3 regions of the Comamonas sp. HJ-2 genome follow, and region 1 is predicted to be linked to each of the others. Evidence: riboswitches for the same ligand, from Rfam matches in the RefSeq annotation. Region 1 holds a riboswitch; each other region holds the start of a gene.
The links. Region 1 has a riboswitch for glycine ahead of ACWGXF_RS01280 (D-amino acid dehydrogenase). Riboswitches for the same ligand answer to the same signal wherever they lie in the genome.
Positions count from the first base shown of each region.

Region 2: another riboswitch for glycine. It lies ahead of ACWGXF_RS23800 (D-amino acid dehydrogenase); the one in region 1 lies ahead of ACWGXF_RS01280 (D-amino acid dehydrogenase).
Region 3: another riboswitch for glycine. It lies ahead of ACWGXF_RS07990 (trimeric intracellular cation channel family protein); the one in region 1 lies ahead of ACWGXF_RS01280 (D-amino acid dehydrogenase).

Region 1 is NZ_JBSIFD010000001.1:273,961-281,103, forward strand. It holds gene ACWGXF_RS01265 (methyl-accepting chemotaxis protein) at 1-247, opposite strand, end outside; gene dinB (DNA polymerase IV) at 385-1,602, opposite strand; gene ACWGXF_RS01275 (amino acid permease) at 1,802-3,322, opposite strand; glycine riboswitch at 3,866-3,965, shown strand; gene ACWGXF_RS01280 (D-amino acid dehydrogenase) at 4,137-5,405, shown strand; gene ACWGXF_RS01285 (amino acid permease) at 5,506-6,936, shown strand; gene ACWGXF_RS01290 (DMT family transporter) at 7,099-7,143, opposite strand, start outside.
Region 2 is NZ_JBSIFD010000049.1:2,760-9,902, forward strand. It holds gene ACWGXF_RS23795 (trimeric intracellular cation channel family protein) at 1-206, shown strand, start outside; gene ACWGXF_RS23800 (D-amino acid dehydrogenase) at 324-1,598, opposite strand; glycine riboswitch at 1,660-1,772, opposite strand; glycine riboswitch at 1,773-1,862, opposite strand; partial or broken gene ACWGXF_RS23805 (amidohydrolase) at 1,873-2,786, opposite strand; gene ACWGXF_RS23810 (AraC family transcriptional regulator) at 2,789-3,619, opposite strand; gene ACWGXF_RS23815 (carboxymuconolactone decarboxylase family protein) at 3,727-4,266, shown strand; gene ACWGXF_RS23820 (hypothetical protein) at 4,466-4,720, shown strand; partial or broken gene ACWGXF_RS23825 (class II aldolase) at 4,829-4,972, shown strand; gene ACWGXF_RS23830 (DM13 domain-containing protein) at 5,506-5,997, opposite strand; gene ACWGXF_RS23835 (haloacid dehalogenase type II) at 6,006-6,707, opposite strand; gene ACWGXF_RS23840 (glutathione S-transferase N-terminal domain-containing protein) at 6,728-7,143, opposite strand, start outside.
Region 3 is NZ_JBSIFD010000008.1:11,680-16,349, reverse strand. It holds gene ACWGXF_RS08005 (hypothetical protein) at 1-447, opposite strand, end outside; gene ACWGXF_RS08000 (hypothetical protein) at 508-825, opposite strand; gene ACWGXF_RS07995 (hypothetical protein) at 744-1,163, opposite strand; glycine riboswitch at 1,589-1,681, shown strand; glycine riboswitch at 1,695-1,814, shown strand; gene ACWGXF_RS07990 (trimeric intracellular cation channel family protein) at 1,867-2,532, shown strand; gene mnmC (FAD-dependent 5-carboxymethylaminomethyl-2-thiouridine(34) oxidoreductase MnmC) at 2,698-4,644, shown strand.

The DNA.
Region 1 (7,143 bases):
CCAGTGCCGTCCAGGGGTAGCCATGGGCGATGGTGCGCCACATGTCCTTGAAGGCGGCGGCCGGCATGTCAGGGTGGCGGATCAGATTGTGCGGCTGGCCGATCAGCTCTTCATAGCCATAACCGCTGACGCGCACAAAGGCCGGGTTGCAATGCGTGATCTCGCCCTTGGTGTTGGTGCTGGATACCAGCAGCTCGTCACCTGGAAAGTCGTAGTTTTGTTGAGATACCGGCAGGTTCAGGCGCATGCTTTGCACTCCTCCAATAAGCCTGTTTAGTTTTTGTTCGAGAGTGAGCGATCAGGCATCCCGTCGACAGCTGGTTAACCAGATACACAAATTCACACTTGGATCATCGCACAGTGATGATTCCCGAGCCCCCAGGCTCAGAACAGAGATGCGGTATAGGGATCCGAATGCTTGACCGAGGTCAAACCATGAGGTCTGAGCAGCAGCTCTCTTGCCACCGGATCGTGGGCGCTGGCCTGCCAGAGCTGCTCGGCAATCAGGCCCGAGACCTTGACCCCCAGCAGCCTGATGCGCTTGCCAAGCGGCACGCGCTTGAGGCATTGGCCTGCGGCCAGGCGGATGGCTGCCGCATCCTGTATCGGCAGGTTCAGGGTCTGGTCCCGCGTGGCGATCCTGAAATCGTCATAGCGCAGCTTGATGCCCACGGTGCGCCCCACATAGCCCTTGCGCTGCAGATCCTCGGCCAGACGCTCGCACAGGTCCGTGAAGATCGCGCCCAGTTCGGCCTTGTCGCGCACGGCATGCAGATCGCGCTCGAAGGTGGTCTCGCGACTCATGGAAACCGGCTCGCTCTCGGTCACCACGGCGCGTTCGTCCCGCCCCCAGGCAGACTCGTGCAGCCAATGGCCATAGCTTTTGCCAAACCAGTGCAGCAGCTGCGGCAGGCTTTGCGCGGCCAGGTGACCAATGGTTTCTATGCCCAGGCTCTTGAGCTTGGCATCGGCCTTGGGCCCTATGCCGTTGACCTTGCGGCAGGCCAGCGGCCAGATCCGGCTTTGCAGGTCTTCGGGCTGGACGATGGAGATGCCGTTGGGCTTGTTGAACTCGCTGGCCATCTTGGCCAGCAGCTTGTTGGGAGCCACACCGACCGAGCAGGTCAGGCCCGTGGCATCGAAGATGGATTTCTGGATCAGCCGGGCCAGCACGCGCCCGCCTTCGCGCTGGCCGCCGGGCACGTCGGTAAAGTCGATGTAGACCTCGTCCACGCCGCGGTTCTCCATCAGCGGAGCAATCGACACGATGATCTCTTTGAAGGCCCGGGAAAAGCGCCTGTACTCGGCAAAGTCCACGGGCAGAAGAATCGCCTGCGGGCACAGCCTGGCGGCCTTCATCATGCCCATGGCCGAGCCCACACCGAACTGCCGTGCCGGATAGGTAGCCGTGGTGATCACGCCGCGCCCCGTGTAATCGCGCAGCAGCGGAAAGTCCGCCACCGGGATCTCGGACAGCGGCCGCCCCGCATGGCGCGCCAGCAGCTCTTCGTCAAAGCTGCGCCGCCCGCCACCGATCACCACTGGCAGCCCCTTGAGCTGCGGGTAGCGCAGCAGCTCCACGGAGGCGTAGAACGCATCCATGTCCAGATGCGCGATGCGCCTGGGCCTGGAATCGGGGCTGGTGGGAAGATCGCTCACAGCACCGATTTTGCCTGGGCTGGCAAGAGACGGCAGCCATGCGCCAAACAGGCACACAGACACAGGGAAACGGCAAGCAGCGCCAGCCCCCGGACCTGCTGCCATCCCCTTCCGAACAGAGAAGGGGAAGGCTCAAACAGCCTCAGGACGAAACCTTGCCCTGCTTGATGTCTTCGAGCTCGTCAAAACGCATATCGGCATAGCTGACCCAGGTCTTGCGCTTGACCAGCCAGTAACCCAGCCAGAACAGCAGGAACAGCGGAATGCCCAGATAGGTCGACACCACGCCGCCCCAATCGATGCGATCTTCCAGGAAGGCCTGGTAGTTCTGGCCCAGCGTCACCACCAGACACAGCACAAAGGCAAAGATGGGTCCGAAGGGGAAGGCGCCGGCCTTGTAGGGCAGCAGGCCCACATCATGACCATGCATAACATAGCCGCGACGGAAGCGGTAGTGGCTGACGGCAATGCCCAGCCAGACGATGAACTCCGTCATGCCGGCCAGGTTCAGCAGCCAGATATAGACGGCCTGCGGGCTGTAGAGCGAGGAAAACAGACACAGGCTGGCGACCAGCGTGCTGCCGATCAAGGCCACCAGCGGCACGCCGTTCTGGGTCAGCCGGGAGAAGATGCGCGGCGCATTGCCCTCGGTCGCCATGTTGTAGAGCATGCGCGTGGCCGCATACATGCCGGAGTTGCCGGCCGACAGCACCGAGGTCAGGATCACCGCATTCATCACCGTGGCCGCCGACAGCAGGCCCGCGTGCTGGAACACCAGCGTGAACGGGCTCACGGCGATATCGGCCACATCGGTGCGCAGCAGCTGCGGATCGGTATAGGGAATCAGAAAGCCGATGACGACAATGGCCAGCACATAGAACAGCAGAATGCGCCAGAACACCTGGCGAATCGCACGCGGCACGTTCTCGCGCGGATTCTCGGATTCGCCCGCCGCCACGCCCACCAGCTCCGTGCCCTGGAAGGAATAGGCCACGATCATGGCCACGCCCACAAAGGTCGCGAAATTGCCGACGAATGGCGCATCGCCCGTGGTCCAGTTCTCGAAGCCCGGTACATGGCCGTTGCTGATGATGCCGAACAGAATCAGCACGCCGGTAATCAGAAAGGCCACCACGGCCAGCACCTTGATCAGCGCGAACCAGTATTCGGCCTCGGCAAAACCGCGCGCGGAAAACGCGTTCAGCCCCACCATCAGCAGCAGGAACAGGCCGCTCCAGAGGATGCCCGGCACATCGGGAAACCAGTAGGCCATGACCAGTTGCGAGGCCACCAGATCCACCGCCACCACCACGGCCCAGCTGAACCAGAAGTTCCAGCCCAGCGCAAAGCCGAAGCCGCGATCCACATAGCGCGAGGCATAGGTCGAGAAGGAACCGGCCACCGGCATGAAGGCAGCCAGCTCGCCCAGGCTGGTCATGATGTAGTACACCATGATGCCGATGAGCAGATAGGTGAGCACGGCACCGCCGGGGCCGATCTGGGCGATGGCCGAGCCGGAGGCCACGAACAGGCCCGTTCCGATGGCGCCGCCAATGGCGATCATGCTCAGGTGGCGCTGCTTGAGCACCCGGTGCAAGCGGGGCTGGTTATCGTCACCATCACCAGTCGGCGCGAGCTGCTGGCTTGAGTTGGGTTGGGACATAAATGTCTTGTTGTAATGGTTTGCGCCCATCCGGACAAAACACCCAACCATCCCGCAGGCGCTGCGACAGGCAACGCAAAAAGGCGACCATGACGGTCGCGGGCAACAAGGACAAAGGAACGAAGCCATGACAGCAGAACGCCATGGCGGATAGGCCAGTTGCATCCTGAATCGGCAGCCACCCCAGTCGGGTGCTTCAATGGCAAAGCGGTGATATCGCCGGGCCCATTGACAGGCAAAGACGATATTTTGCCCAAATCCACCGCCGACCATGACCCGCCATGCCAATGCAGGGGCTGACTCTGGGGCTGCTCGGCGGCACTTGACAGCGTCTATCGCTATGAATTTAGAAGCACACTGCGCTTTAATAAATTCATTTTCATGGACAAATAATCAATATTCCCTTGAAGGATAAGCGGCAGGCGCTATCAAATAGCATGGACTAGACATGAGCAGCCATGGCTGGGCCCTGGCGCAGAAGTCTAGAAAACCCGTATATCCAGGCGCCGCCATTCTTCCTACATTTGCCCACAGGCTCTCAGCCCGGTGATGCCGAGAGAGACTGCAGCGCAAACTTGGCGCATGCAGCGCCGAAGGAGCAACCGCCCCGGAAACTCTCAGGCCAAAGGATCGGCATCGCTTTCACACACTCTGAAGAATGTCCGGACGTCATCGTCCGCCGGGCATACCGAAGGAGCAAGCGAGCAGCGCCGCAAGGCCCTGCCTCGTGAATCTCTCAGGTCCAGAACAGAGGGGGCGTTCGCTGCGCATGTTGCGCACGGGCTCCACCCTTGACGTTTCTGGAATCTGAATCATGAAGACAATCGCCGTCATCGGCGGTGGCATCACGGGCGTGACCACCGCCTACGCCCTCGCTCGCCGCGGATTTTCCGTCACCCTGTTCGAGAAGCAGCGCTATGCCGCCATGGAAACCTCGTTCGCCAATGGAGGCCAGCTCTCGGCCTCGAACGCCGAGGTCTGGACCCATTGGTCCACCATCGTCAAGGGCCTCAAATGGATGCTCAAGAGCGATGCACCGCTACTGCTCAACCCCAAGCCCAGCTGGCACAAGATGTCCTGGTTCTGCCAGTTTCTCGCTGCCATCCCCCATTACGAGAAAAACACCGTGGAGACCGCCAGGCTGGCGATTGCGGCACGCGAGCACCTGTTTGACTGGGCGGCCAGCGAAGGCATTGACTTCGACCTGAAGCAAAAAGGCATCTTGCATATCTATCGCGACCGAGCAGGCTTTGAACATGCGGGCAAGGTTTCCCGGTTGCTGGCCAAAGGCGGTCTGGAGCGCCGCGCCGTGACACCGCAGGAGATGCGCTCCATAGAGCCGACCCTGTCCGGAACCTTCTATGGCGGCTACTTCACCGAGAGCGACTCCACGGGCGACATCCACAAGTTCACCAGCGGCCTTGCCGCCGCCTGCGAGCGACTGGGCGTGCAATGCCGCTACGGCCAGGAAATCGTGTCGGTGAACAGCAATGGCAAGCAGGCCAGCGTGACCGTGCGCCAGGGCCTGGAAACCGAGACCTCGACTTTCGACGCCATGGTGGTCTGCGCAGGCACGGCCAGCCGCGCCCTGGCCGCCCAACTCGGCGACAGCGTCAACATCTATCCGGTCAAGGGCTATTCCATCACGGTGAATCTGCCGGACGAAGCCAGCCGCGCCGCAGCCCCCGTGGTGAGTCTGCTGGACGACGAGACCAAGCTGGTCACCAGCCGCCTCGGCGACGATCGCTTCCGAGTTGCCGGTACGGCGGAGTTCAACGGCTTCAACAAGGACATCCGCGCCGACCGCATCCGCCCGCTCATCGAATGGGTTCAGCAGTGCTTCCCTGGCGTCAGCACGCGCAGCGTCGTGCCCTGGGCGGGCCTGCGCCCCATGATGCCGGACATGCTGCCGCGCGTGGGCCCTGGCAACAAGCCCTGCGTGTTCTACAACACCGGCCACGGCCATCTGGGCTGGACCTTGTCGGCCGTCACCGCCGACATGGTCGGCGACCTCGTGCTGCAGTCCATGGGCAGCGCCAGCAGACAGCCCCGACCGGCCACGCTGAGCACCGCCAGCGCCTGACCACGACCTGAAAACCTCATCAACAAGCCAGACACGGCAGCCGCAGCGCCCCGTGAGGGACAGCTGTTGCCGTGTGAATGGCAAAACGGAGACATACAACATGAGTCGAAATCATCCAAGCGCAGCCGGGGAGTCGCTGCAGCAGACAGGGGAGCTGGAGCGCGGCCTCAAGGACCGGCACATCCAGCTGATCGCCCTGGGCGGCGCCATTGGCGTGGGCCTGTTCCTGGGCTCGGCCAAGGCGATCCACAAGGCCGGGCCGCTGCTGCTGGTCAGCTACGCCATCGCGGGGCTGGCCATCTTCTTCATCATGCGGGCACTGGGCGAGTTGCTGGTGCACCGCCCGGTGGCCGGCTCTTTTGCCACCTATGCCGAAACCTATGTCAGCCCCTGGGCCGGATTCGTCACCGGCTGGACCTACTGGTTCACCTGGGTGGTGACGGGCATGGCCGAGCTCACGGCCATAGGCATCTACACCCACTACTGGTTTCCGGCCATTCCGCAATGGGTTCCGGCGCTCGCCACCCTGGCCGTGCTGCTGGGCGTGAATCTGATTGCGGTCAAGGTCTTCGGCGAGCTGGAATTCTGGTTCGCGCTGATCAAGGTCGTGACCATTGTTGCCACGCTGGTGCTGGGTGTGGCCATCATCACCACGGGCTGGGGACCGCTGGGCCAGACGGCAAGCTTCGCCAATCTCTGGTCGCACGGCGGCTTTGCGCCCGTGGGCATGGTGGGCGTGGTCTTCACCTTGCAGATAGCCTGCTTTGCCTATACCGGCGTGGAGCTGATCGGCGTGACGGCCGGCGAGGCCGAGTCGCCCGAGAAAGTGCTGCCTCGCGCCACCAACAGCATCGTCTACCGCATTCTGATCTTCTATATCGGTGCCCTGATCGTCATCATGTCGCTGGTGCCCTGGAACGAGCTCAGCCCCGACATGAGCCCCTTCGTCCATGTCTTCGACAAGCTGGGCATTCCTGCGGCCGCCGGCATCATCAACTTCGTGGTCATCACCGCCGCAGCCTCTTCGTGCAACAGCGGCATCTTCAGCACGGGCCGCATGCTCTATACGCTGGCGCAATTCAAACAGGCGCCCGCCAGGCTGGGCCGGGTCAATTCACGCCATGTGCCGGCCGCCGGCATTTTGATCTCTGCAGCCTTCATGCTGGTCGGCGTGGTGCTGAACTATCTGGTGCCCGAGGAAGCCTTCATCTACGTGACCAGCATTGCCACCATAGGCGCCGTCTGGACCTGGGGCATCATCGTCTTCTCCCATCTGCGCTATCGCCGCGCCGTCAGCCTGGGTCATGCCGCAGCCGTGGCCTACCGCATGCCCGGCGCGCCGTTCACCAACTGGTTTGTGCTGGCCTTTCTGGCCGTGGTGCTGGTCTGCCTGTCGCTGGATGCCAGCACCCGCGTGGCGCTATATATCGCGCCCCTGTGGTTTGCGCTGCTGACGATCGGCTACCGGCTCTATGCGGTCAAGCCCGAGCAGCGCCAACGCCTGGCGCAAGCGCAACAGCAAGCCGCCTGAGGCGCAGCACAGCCGCGCTGTCGATGCCCTGGCTGCAGCTGAGACAGCGACAGCCGCGGCAGCACGCTATTGATTCAGAAGCTTCTTGCGCTTTTTCATATTTCATTTCAAGGACTTATAGCTTTGAAAATGAGACTAGACAAGCGCAGGAAGCTCTTGAAATCAGAGCTGCAGACAGATCAGCACCAGGCCCAGCATCATCAGCGC
Region 2 (7,143 bases), on a different contig from region 1:
ACATGGTTTGCAATGAAATTCCCACGGCTTTCAAAGACCACCGCCCCTACGCGGTGTGTTCTTTTGCTGGTGGCTGGACTTACGTGGTCCTTTGGACATTAGATGCTCCAGACTGGATGGCCTTACTGGGGTGCTTATTTGTTACTGTGTGCCTTCGCGCACTGGCACTGTGGCGCAACTGGCAACTGCCGGCTTGGCGGGCTTGAATGTTAAAAAACTATAACCAATGATGAGGTTGTTTAATTTTTTAGAAAATCACCAACTAAGTTAAGAAAAAAAGCAGTAGAGAGCCGCAAGACCCCTACTGCTTATTATTTTGAACTCTAAATGTTGCCAGCAGCAACTGCATGCAAGTTCATTGAATATCCTGATTTCTTTGCTGCAGCTTTGACGATGGTGTCTGACACCAGCTCAGCTGTCACGGCTGATAACGTCCAACCCAAGTGCCCATGCCCGGTGTTGTAAAAAACATTGGGAGTTCTACCTTGACCCACCCGAGGCATCATGTTGGGCATCATAGGGCGCAAGCCTGCCCAAGGCACTACAGAGCGTGTGTTAACGCGGGGAAAACATTGTTCCACCCATTCAATCAATGGGCGGATGCGGTCTGCGCGAATGTCACGGTTCACGCCATTGAATTCGGCAGTGCCTGCAACGCGGAAACGGTTGAGGCCTAAGCGGCTGGTGACCAACTTGGTTTCGTCATCCAGTAAGCTCACGGTGGGGGCACCCAATTGACTTTCTTCATCGTTCAAGTTGACGGTGATGGAGTAGCCTTTGACGGGGTAGATGTTCACGCGATCGCCTAGCTGAGCTGCAAAGTCACGGCTGCCCACTCCTGCACACACCACCACGCTATCAAAGGTATGCAGGCTTGGGGTGGCGTCTTGTTGTGTCACGGTGATGACAGCTTGTTGGCCATCGCTTTGAATCGACGTCACATCTTGACCATACAGCGTGTGCACGCCGAGTCGTGATGCCGCATTTGCTAGTCCATTGGTGAATTTGTGAATGTCTCCCGTGGAATCGCTCTCAGTGAAGTAGCCACCGTAGTAGGTGCCTGCCAATGTCGGCTCGATGGCTTTCATTTCAGCTGGGGTCACGGCATAGCGAGGTAGGCCCCCCTTGGCCAGCATGACTGACACTTTGCCTGCATGGTCGAACCCTTTTTTGTCACGGTAAATGTGCAGGATGCCTTCCTTCTTCAGGTCGAAATCAATGCCTTCTTCCTGCGCCCAAGTAAACAAGTGTTTGCGGGCTGCGACTGCTAAGCGAGCTGTCTCAACCGTGTTGCGCTCGTAATGGGGCATCGCAGCAATGAACTCTGCAAACCAGGAGAGTTTGTGCCACGTAGGTGCTGGGTTGACCAGCAGCGGCGCATCACTTTTGAGCATCCACTTTAGCCCTTTGAGGATGGTGGACCAATGCGTCCAAACTTCTGCATTAGATGCAGAGAGTTGCCCTCCGTTTGCGAATGATGTTTCCATCGCAGCATAGCGATGGCGTTCAAACAAGGTAACGGAAAAGCCGCGTTTTGCCAAGGCATAAGCTGTTGTGACGCCCGTGATGCCGCCGCCAATAACTGCGATTGTTTTCATAGTGAATGAGCTTTCAAAAACGTCAAAGTGTTGAGCACCAACAAGCCCTGTGCATGGCTGGTGCACCCCCTCTGTTTAGAACCTGAGAGATTCGTGGTCCATCGTGTTCAATGCAACCACTTGCTCCTGCGGTGTGCCGGGTGACTAAGACCAGCAACTCTTCAGAGATATCAACGATTCAAACCGGTCCTTTTGCCTGAGAGTTTCCGGGGTGGTTGCTCCTTCGGCGTCGCGATTTAACGCGATCTCTCCCGATCTGAATTTCATAAAAAAACTACGCCAGAAAGCGCTCAGTCAACGCGACCCAGAACGCAGCACCCACAGGTATGTTGCGGTCTTCAAAATCGTAATTGGGGTTGTGCACCATGCAGGCCCCGTGACCTCCGTTAGTTGCATCGCCATTCCCGATGAATAGATAGCTGCCTGGCACTTTGTCGAGCATGTAGGCGAAGTCTTCACTGGCGGTGAGCGGTTCAGTTTGGAGCACCACGTTATCTGCGCCTACCAACGCCACCGCCACTTCGCGGGCTATTCCCGTCTCAATAGGGGTATTGACCAGCACCGGGTAACCGGGCAAAAACTCGACTTTTGCGGTCACGCCAAAACTTTTCGCCTGTAACTCAACGAGCTCCACAATGCGATTGCGCAACAACTCTCGCACATCCCGATCCAGCGCCCGTACGCTAAGCTTTAACGTGGCGTTTTGGGGGATGACGTTGTTGACCACACCCGACTGAAAAGAGCCGACCGTGATCACGGCCATGTGCAGTGGGGGTACGTTGCGTGAAACGATGGTTTGTAGCGCCATGACAATTGCCGAACCCGCAACGACCGGGTCAGCACTCTGGTGCGGCATGGCACCATGGCCGCCTTTACCTTCAATGTGCACCAGAATGTTTTCGCTGGACGCCATGGTTGCGCCTTCGCGCAATAACAACTGACCTGGCCGAAAGCCCGGCAGGTTGTGCATGGCAAAGATTGCGTCGCAGGGGAAGCGGTCAAACAGGCCGTCTTCAATCATCTTGCGCGCCCCCCCAAGCTTTCTTCAGCGGGCTGAAAGATCAAATTCAGCGTGCCATCAAACGTGGTGGACTTTGCAATATGTTCGGCCGCAGCCAGCAGCATTGCGGTGTGTCCGTCGTGGCCGCAGGCATGCATCAAACCCGCATGGCAACTGGCATGGGGCAGCCTCAGTCCTGATCGGTGTGCGTTTGCAGCCAGGCAAGTGGCGGCATGCCGACGCGGTGGGTGAAAGCGCGGGTAAGCGCTACAGCGCTGGCGTAACCCACCATGGGCGCAATGGACTTGAGCGGCTTGCCTCGTTTGAGCAAACCCTTGACTACTGTGATGCGCCAGGCCGTGAGGTAGTCGAGCGCGGTCAGGCCCGACACCTCTCGAAAGTGATTGGCAAAGCGTGCGCGCGACATGCCTGCGGTTTCGGCCAACGATTCCAGCGTCCATGCATGGCCGGGCCGGTCGTGCATGGACGTGACCGCTTTGGACAAACGTGGGTCGCCCAGCGCCGCCAGGATGCCGGTGGTGACCGATGAAATGTCAAGCAGGTGGCGCAGCAACAAGATGAGCAGGTATTCCATCAACAGGTCCAGCGCAGCTTGCCGACCACACTTTTCGTCAAAGGCTTCCTGGAACAACAGGTCCAACGCGGGTGAAAGACTGGACGACTGGTTCAGCGGAATCACCAGCACCTCGGGCATGGCAGAGATCAGCGCGCCTCGGGCCTCGTCGCCCAGATCGACAGACGCACACACCAGGTCAACACCGTCGGCGCTATCGGGCACCAGCCGGTGGGCAGAACTCTGCGGGAAAAACAACAAACTGGGCTCTTCAACCCTGCTGGCGCGCCCATGCCGGTCGATCACGCTCATGGTGCCCCTGCGCATCAAATGCACATGGCCCACATGAGCTTCGGCCTCAAAGGCGGAGATCTGGCACAGGTTGCCCGAATAGAACACGCGTGCGCTGGGCACCGAGCGGGCAAACAAAGGTGAAAGTCGGTCCATGGCGGCGCTTGATACTTTGGGTATGCTTTCTTGTACTTTCAGTGATTATACGTATCGCACAATTCACTGGTGCATGTCGCACAGCCATTCAAAACGAGAGTTTCACCATGACACGTATCGCACCTGTATCACTTGCCCAAGCCGACGCCACCACCCAAGCCACCCTCAACGGCGTCAAGGCCAAGCTCGGCATGGTACCCAACCTGTTTGCCACCTTCGCCCAGGCTCCAGCCGCCCTGAACGGCTACCTGGCTTTCTCCGACGCACTGAGCAAAGGCCGCTTGAGCGCCGCCCAGCGCGAGTTGATCGCATTGGCCGTGGGCCAAACCAACGCTTGCCAGTACTGCTTGTCTGCACACACCCTGATCGGTAAAGGTGCTGGTTTGTCGGAAGCAGCCATCCGCGCAGCCCGAAGCGGCACCGCCGAAGGCGAACAAGACAAGGCCTTGGTTGAGCTGGCCATCAAAATCGTCCGTCAGCGTGGCGTGTTGGCCGACAGCGATCTGGCCGATGCCGCAGCAGCGGGTGTGGACCATGGCCTGGTCATCGAAGTCACCGCCAACGTGGCCCTCAACGTGTTGACCAACTACACCAACCACATTGCCGACACCGACGTCGACTTCCCAGCCGTGCCAGTCGCCCTGTAAAGCCCAGCCTCGCTGACAAGCGGGGAACGCCAACGGCCACCTCCTGGTGGTCGTTGGCGCAGGTGGCCGTGTTGCTCCTGTTGGCACACAGATGGCCTTCACTCCTGCGGCCAAGCTCGCCCTCATTGACGGCAACAACTTCTACGTCTCCTGCGAACGCGTCTTCCAGCCCTGGCTGCAAGGCCCTGGGCATCAAGTTGTGCGCGCCTTATTCCAGCTGCGCGAGTCATCCATCTCCTCGCTCATCCCCACCATGCCCCAAGGCAAACCAGCGGGCGTGCCCTGCGTGCAACTTGACGAACAAATGCGCTGCAAAGTTTTTGGGCAACCCGAACGGCCCGCGATGTGTGGGCAACTGCAAGCGTCGGTGGAGATGTGTGGGGATGTGGCCGATGGCGGGGTGCACGCCCGGGCTTGGCTGATGCGGCTGGAGGAATTGACGCGGCCGGGGTGAGTGCGGCCTCATCGTTGGCAGCCCTTTACGCCCAGTCACCAACAAGTCATCCCCCCGCCCCGCTTGCCGCTAAGCTGAATCCCTTTTGCTGACCTGCGGAGCACAGCCATGGCGTTTGAGATTCCTTCCTTAAAAGATAGCGTTCACCCCGATGAATGGCAGCTGCGGCTGGGCTTGGCCGCGTGTTACCGGCTGGTGGCGCTGTATGGCTGGAGCGATCTGGTGTTCACCCACATCAGTGGCGTTACCCCATAACGGTAGACAATTTCTATAGTATGAGTTGGAGTGAGTAGCACTTTGTACAGATCGATTTATGCAGCTTGCTTTTGGTCATCGACCGTGTAATAAAACGTGCAATGACTGAGAAAAATTGGTCTAAATAATGAGCTAAGTTTTAACCAGAGAACCTCTGATTAACAGAAAGCCAGGCTCGTCAAAAATCCATATAAATCAATAATTTATAGGCAAAAACGATAAACGTGTAATAAACCGTGTAATAAGCCAAAAGTTACATAATGTAACTTTTCTGAGGTTTAAAGCACTTTTGATGTGTCCTATAGCATTTTACTCGGCAAATGATGAGCCAATCAAAAGGCAATCAAACTAGGAGCCAAGGGAAATCAAGGTTTGGTGCAGTAGTGAGACGAAAGTAGGGTGCATTGATCGAGTTCAATTTCGGGAGTCGAACTCAACGAAATGAGAAGCATACGAAGTGAAAACCGTGGAATTGACTGTGCGATTGCTCGCACTTCATATGCTGCTCATTAATTTCTTGTCTGATCAACTTACTTTGCTTGCCGTAAATCTGCCGAACCGATGTATTCTTTGAACTGCTTGCACCAAATTAGCACACTCGTTACGTCTTCTGGGTTTTGCGTTGGCAGGAGATAGAAAGCGGCACCATTAGGCTTTTTAAGCCGGCTAACTTCAATTTGTTGAACGCTAAATTCATCGTTGTCCTTGATGGCAGATTTGCTACTGATGTAGACATGGTAGTCAGGGCCTGGGCTGGATCTAAAGTTCTCGCTTGATTGCAAAAATAATTGATTTCCTACCTTTATGACAGACCACTCGCCAGAGGAGTTGTGGATTAAATCCTGCCCCTTTGCTGTTTTGTCAATCTGTCCTCGTTTGATGAGTTCGCCTTCGATTTTTTGGTGATCGTCAAATCGCACTCTTAGGTCTTGAGCATGACCACGAATTGCATCTAGCAGCTGTGCATTTGCATTTGGCACTGTGCAAAGAAGTATGAAACTTAAAAGTAGATGAAATTTCATAGCAATGATTACTCCGCTAGCTCCAACGAGTGAAGGACTGACTTGAGATCTGGCCCGGAATAATGCGGGCGAGGTGTCAAAGCCTCAAACGGCAAACCTTGTCGATTGACCCAGTGCGTTGTAAAGCCAAACCAAGTAGCACCTAGTGCATCCCATGCATTGCTTGATACGAACAGAATTTCATCTTTGTTTACGGGAATCGTCTGTTGCACAAGTCCATAGCTTTCGGGCGATGTCTTGAAAAGGCGTATTGAATCTACTGATATGACTTGATCTAAGACATCTTCCATGCCCGCGCTCTTGACAGCTGATGCCAGCATGTCCACGCTGCCATTAGAGAGGATGGCAGTCGTAACACCACTAGCTTTGATTTTCTGAAGGACTGCCAAATTTTCAGTAAACGGGGTCAGGTGAGCGTATTGCTGCATCAGTTTTTCTACCTGATCCGATTCACGATTTAGTTTCAGTCTGTCTAGGGTGTACTCCAATGACAGGCGTGTCAGCTCCCAAAATGGACGGAAGTATTGACTGCCAGATGCGTTGTGCGGATCAGACTGCGTAATCAACCTTGTGTACTCAATTTGCTTGTCGCGCCACTTCACCGCAATGTCAGCCCCATGGCTTGGGTAGAGCTCTTCAGCTAATACTTGGATGGAGTAAACATCAAACAATGTGCCGTAAGCATCAAAAACAACTGCTTTTATAGTCATGAAAATTTCCTAGTTGGGAATCAAACTACTGTCTTTGCATCTTGACCAAACAAAATGGATTTGGCGTTCTGGTCCACAGTAGGCGCGGTATTGATCGACTTTGCGATGTCATAGGCCTTTTGTGTTGCCGGACGACTTCCAATCCGTTCAAACCATGAAGATAGGTAGGGGAACTGGCTCATGTCTTGTCGTTGGCGTTCGTGTGGGACAACCCATGGATAGGAGGCCATGTCGGCAATAGAGTACTCACCGCAAATGTATTCGCGACCATCTGATAGATGCTTATTCAGCACGCCATACAAGCGTGATGTTTCTTTGACATAACGATCAATGGCATACGGCAGTTGCTCTGGTGCGTACTGGACAAAGTGATGGTTCTGACCAGCCATTGGGCCTAGACCACCCATTTGCCAGAAAAGCCATTGCAGGCATTCAT
Region 3 (4,670 bases), on a different contig from region 1:
ACGCTCTTCATCACTTGATCTCCAGAATTCGTCTTCCTCTTCAGCCAGCACATCCATGTCCTCCACCGCAGCGAAGAACGCACCAAAGCTGCGTATGTAGAGGGGGATCACCTGATCGAAAACATACTTCAGGTCGGCTCCATTTTTCGCAGAATTGAATTCGACAGTCATGTAGTCTTCAAGGCATGGAAGCGCCTCTGAATTTCGCCGATACCTCCGGCTTAAAAGTCCAATTTCAAGGCCACTGACCTCCTCGTGAAGTCGATAGCTCACTTCATGGATAGGCCAATCGGGGCGGTCTTCAAATGTGATGACATCCACATTCGCCAGCCCCCAAGGCGCAGGAAGCAAAGACAAACTCTGGCATAGCTTTGCGTAGATTTCAGCAGGACTTTCGTCAAAATCGAATACTCTGCAAACCCTGACAACGTTGGACGTATTTTTCATTTTCTCCGCTGCCGGACATTCATTCCGCTCGGACAGACCGAGTGGACTCCGAAATTCAATCTACGCTTTTCTGCCGCGCTTTTTCGCTCTGGCATCTGCAGGCAAGTACCGCTCGGCATACACACCATTTGGGTTCAGCACGGTCGCGGAACGATTCATGCGATGCCTTCTCCGAATTCGGATCGCTGAATCGGAAGGGGCGGAACGAAAAACCTGCACTCTCAGGGCGCCTCGAATGAGCCAATGCACGTTCCAGCCCAGATTACCGCTGGGGGCGTTGTTGCACAAATTGCCGGCTAAGGTGAGGTCCTGCGGCGCGGCGAGGATGCGCGTGGTGACGAAGCCGCGAACGACGACGACGTTCTGCACGCGCGCCATGACCATGTTGATGCCGCCGGTGCCGAGGCAGCGCCCCGTGGCGGGGTCATTGCCGGGGTCGGCCGCTCCGCTTTCAGAGACCAGAAGAATCTGTAGGCGTCTTCGCCATCAAGCCAGATACGTTCAATCGGGAAGCATGGCGTTTCTTCCGGTGGAAGCCGGTCCGGCGGCGGAGCCTGCGCCGGCTGCAACCGCACATCGGTCGCTGTCTCCTGCTTCTCGCGCAGTATCCGCTCACGCTCTTGCTGGCGCAGCAGCTCCTGCGCGGCGCTCTCCTGTTCGGCACTGTTTTTCGTTTGTGCGGACGCCGGCACCATCAGCGCCAGCAGGCCGAACAAGGCCCAACGCGCCTGTCGAAGCCAATCTCCCATCCCATCTCCTTTTGCAAGCGTGTGGAGACACGCTGCCTGCACGAACGCCGGGGTTCGCCGTGACCGTTTGATCTAAAGTGGGCAAGGATAGGAACGGACTCGATCGAGCGGTATAAGAAGATTCTTAAAAATGGCCGTGGGGATGCGCCGGTACGGCGCAGCGCTGGCCAAACGAAGTGCAACGGCCTTCGTTGCGACGAGCTTTGCGCTTTTTGGCCTTTGATGTCGCGCGTATGAGTTTTTCATGGCGGGCGGCTTCACAGACGAAGACGCGGGCTTGTGCGAGCCATGGCGGGTTCAGACCGGCCTTCCGCTCCCCCAGCCGGCAGCCGCAGAACCACATCAATACAGGTATTAACCCGAATAGAGTCGCTGAAACTGGCTAAAATCGCGCCCATCCCGCGGGAGAGCGGAGCCTTTCAAGGGTTCCCGCCGAAGGCGCAAACTCCCATAATCGCTCAGGCAATAAGTACCGCAGGTGGGTCTGACAGGACCCGGATATCGCCAACTGGAGAGCAGCCCGCAACCACAAGTCTGCAGGGCTCACCGAAGGGGCAAGCATGTCCACCGCGAAGGTGCTCATGCGCAACTCTCAGGTAAAAGGACAGCGGGAGAGGCAAGCCGGACACTCCCGCCGATGTGAGTGGCTGGTCTATTTTCAAGTGCCTTCATGCTTCCTTCCGTCTCTTTGCTGGACTCGTTCCAGGCCTCCAACTTCACCGTCATGCTGGTCATCTATCTGGTGGCCATTACCGCCGAAGCCATGTCCGGCGCACTCGCCGCAGGCAGGCGCAATATGGATATCTTCGGCGTCGTCGTCATCGCCTTTGTCACTGCCCTGGGAGGCGGCACCATCCGCGACATGGTGCTGGGCCACTACCCCATCGGCTGGACCCAACACCCTGAATATGTGTATCTGGTCATCAGCTTCGGTCTGCTGACCACCGTGATTGCACGCCATATGCACAGGCTCAAGCAGGTGTTTCTGCTGCTGGACGCCATGGGCCTGATCGCCTTTTCGCTGATCGGCTGCAATACCGCGCTGGAGCTGGGCTACCCCACCATCGTCATCATCATGGCCGGCATGATTACCGGCATCAGCGGCGGCATCTTGCGCGATGTGCTCTGCAACCAGGTCCCCGTGGTGTTCCGCCGCGAGCTGTATGCCAGCGTGTCGCTGTCGGTATGCCTGATGTTCCTGGGCCTGCGCTATCTGGATGTCAGCCCCAATATCAGCACCATCGTGTGTTTTGCCGGCGGCCTGGCCTTCCGTCTGGCCGCCATTCGTTTCAAATGGCGTCTGCCGGTTTTCTCGTACCAGCAGCGCTGGGAGTGATCGAGACTCCCCCCTGTGGCGCTGCGCGCCTTCCCCCCTCTCTTGCTACGCAGGAGGGGGACTCAGCCATCGCTGCGGGGCGGCCCTTGCTTGGCTGCTCTGAACTAGACTGCGCCATGCATCACCCATGTAGTTTCACTTTCCATGTCTGAACCGATCACATGGATGCCGGATGGCACCCCCTATAGTTCCAGATTCGGCGATCGCTATCACAGCGAGTTCGGCGGCCTCGACCAGGCCCGCCAGGTTTTTCTCGGTGGCTGCGATCTGCCAGTTGCCTGGGCCGATGCAGCGCAGTGGCGCATTCTGGAAACCGGCTTTGGCTTCGGCCTGAATTTCCTGGTCACATGGGCGGCATGGAAGGCCGATCCCAGACGCCCGCGCATTCTGCATTTTGTCTCGGTGGAGGCCTACCCTGTCTCGCGCGAGGATCTGCTCGCGTTTTTGCCGGCCGATGAGGTACTGCGCGCGCTTGGCGAACAACTGGCCGAGCAATGGTGGGGACTGCTGCCGGGCGTGCATCGCCTTTCCTTTGATGACGGCCAGGTGCTGCTGACGCTCTATATAGGCGATGCCAGGACCATGCTGCGCAAACAGCAGATGACGGCGGACAGCGTGTATCTGGATGGCTTCTCTCCCCAGCTCAACCCCGAGATGTGGGATGAAGATGCCATGAAGAACATTGCCCGCCATTGCCGCCGGGGCACGCAGCTTGCCACCTGGTGCGTGACCGGCCATGTGCGCCTGGCGCTCAAGGCTCAGGGTTTTGAAGTCAAGAAGCGCGCTGGCGTGCCGCCCAAGCGCCATAACCTGCATGCAGCCTACAACCCGGCCTGGGAGCCACGCCATCGCCCTGACGGCCTGCCTGCACCCGTGGGCCAGGCCGGCCGCTGCCTGGTGCTGGGTGCAGGCCTGGCTGGTGCCGCCGCTGCCGCCAGCCTGGCAAGACGCGGCTGGGAAGTGACGGTGCTGGATGCTGCGGCCGAGCCTGCGGCAGGAGCATCAGGCCTGCCAGCCGGCTTGTTTTGCCCGCATATTTCGCCCGATGACAGTGTTCTATCGCGCCTGTCCAGAAGTGGCGTGCGCACAACGCTACAAAATCTGCAGCAACTGAGCCAAGCGCAAAAGTTGCATCCAGCCCAGGACTGGGCCCATGGCGGCGTGCTGGAGCATGACCTGAACGAGCCTTCCCATCTGCCCAGGTCATGGCTGCAACCCGGCAGCGAGACCAGCCCCTGGGGCCTGCACTGGAGTGCGCCTGCGCAGCTGGCTCAGCTGGCTGCGGCAAAGCTGCCTGCAGACAGCCACGCTGTCTGGCATGAGCAGGCTGGCTGGGTACGCCCCGCACAACTGGTGCGCGCGCTGCTGCAAGCCCCCGGGATTCATTGGCAGGGCCATGCCCGAGCTTCACGGCTGATGCGCGATGAAGTGCGCAACATCTGGCAGGTGCTGGATGCGCAGAGCCAGACCCTGGCCGAAGCCCCCATGCTGGTGCTGGCCCTGGGCCCGGACACCAAGCCCTTGTTACAGGCCAGCGGCCTGGCAGCAGGAGAATGGGAGCTGCAAGCCATACGCGGCCAGGTCAGCGTGGCCGAGCATGATGCAGGGACGCTTGCGGCCATGCCGCCCTTCCCTGTCAACGGTCATGGCAATCTGGTGCCGGACTTCCCTTCGGCCGACCGGGCCGGCTCGCACCAGTGGATCATGGGATCGACCTTCGAGCGCGATGTGACCGAGCTGCCGCCCACGGCTGCCGACCAGCAGGCCGCCCATGCCAGCAATGGCGAAAAGCTGGGCGCTTTGCTGCCCGGCTGCAGGCAGGCGCTGGGCTCCTTCTTCGATGCGAACCAGCGGCCCGCCACCTGGGCGCGCCTGCGTTGCGCGGCCTATGACCGTCTGCCGCTGGCAGGCCCCGCCGGGCAGTCGGCCACCGATCTACCGGGCCTGTGGGTGCTGACGGGGCTGGGCTCACGCGGGTTGACGCTGTCCATGCTATGCGGCGAGCTGCTGGCGGCACGCCTGCATGGCGAGCCGCTGCCGCTGGATGCCAGACTGGCTCAGGCCCTGGGTACGCAGCGCCTGTGGAGCCGCTCCCTTCAGCAGCCCAGGTAGGCCACTGGCGAAAAAAAGCACGCAGC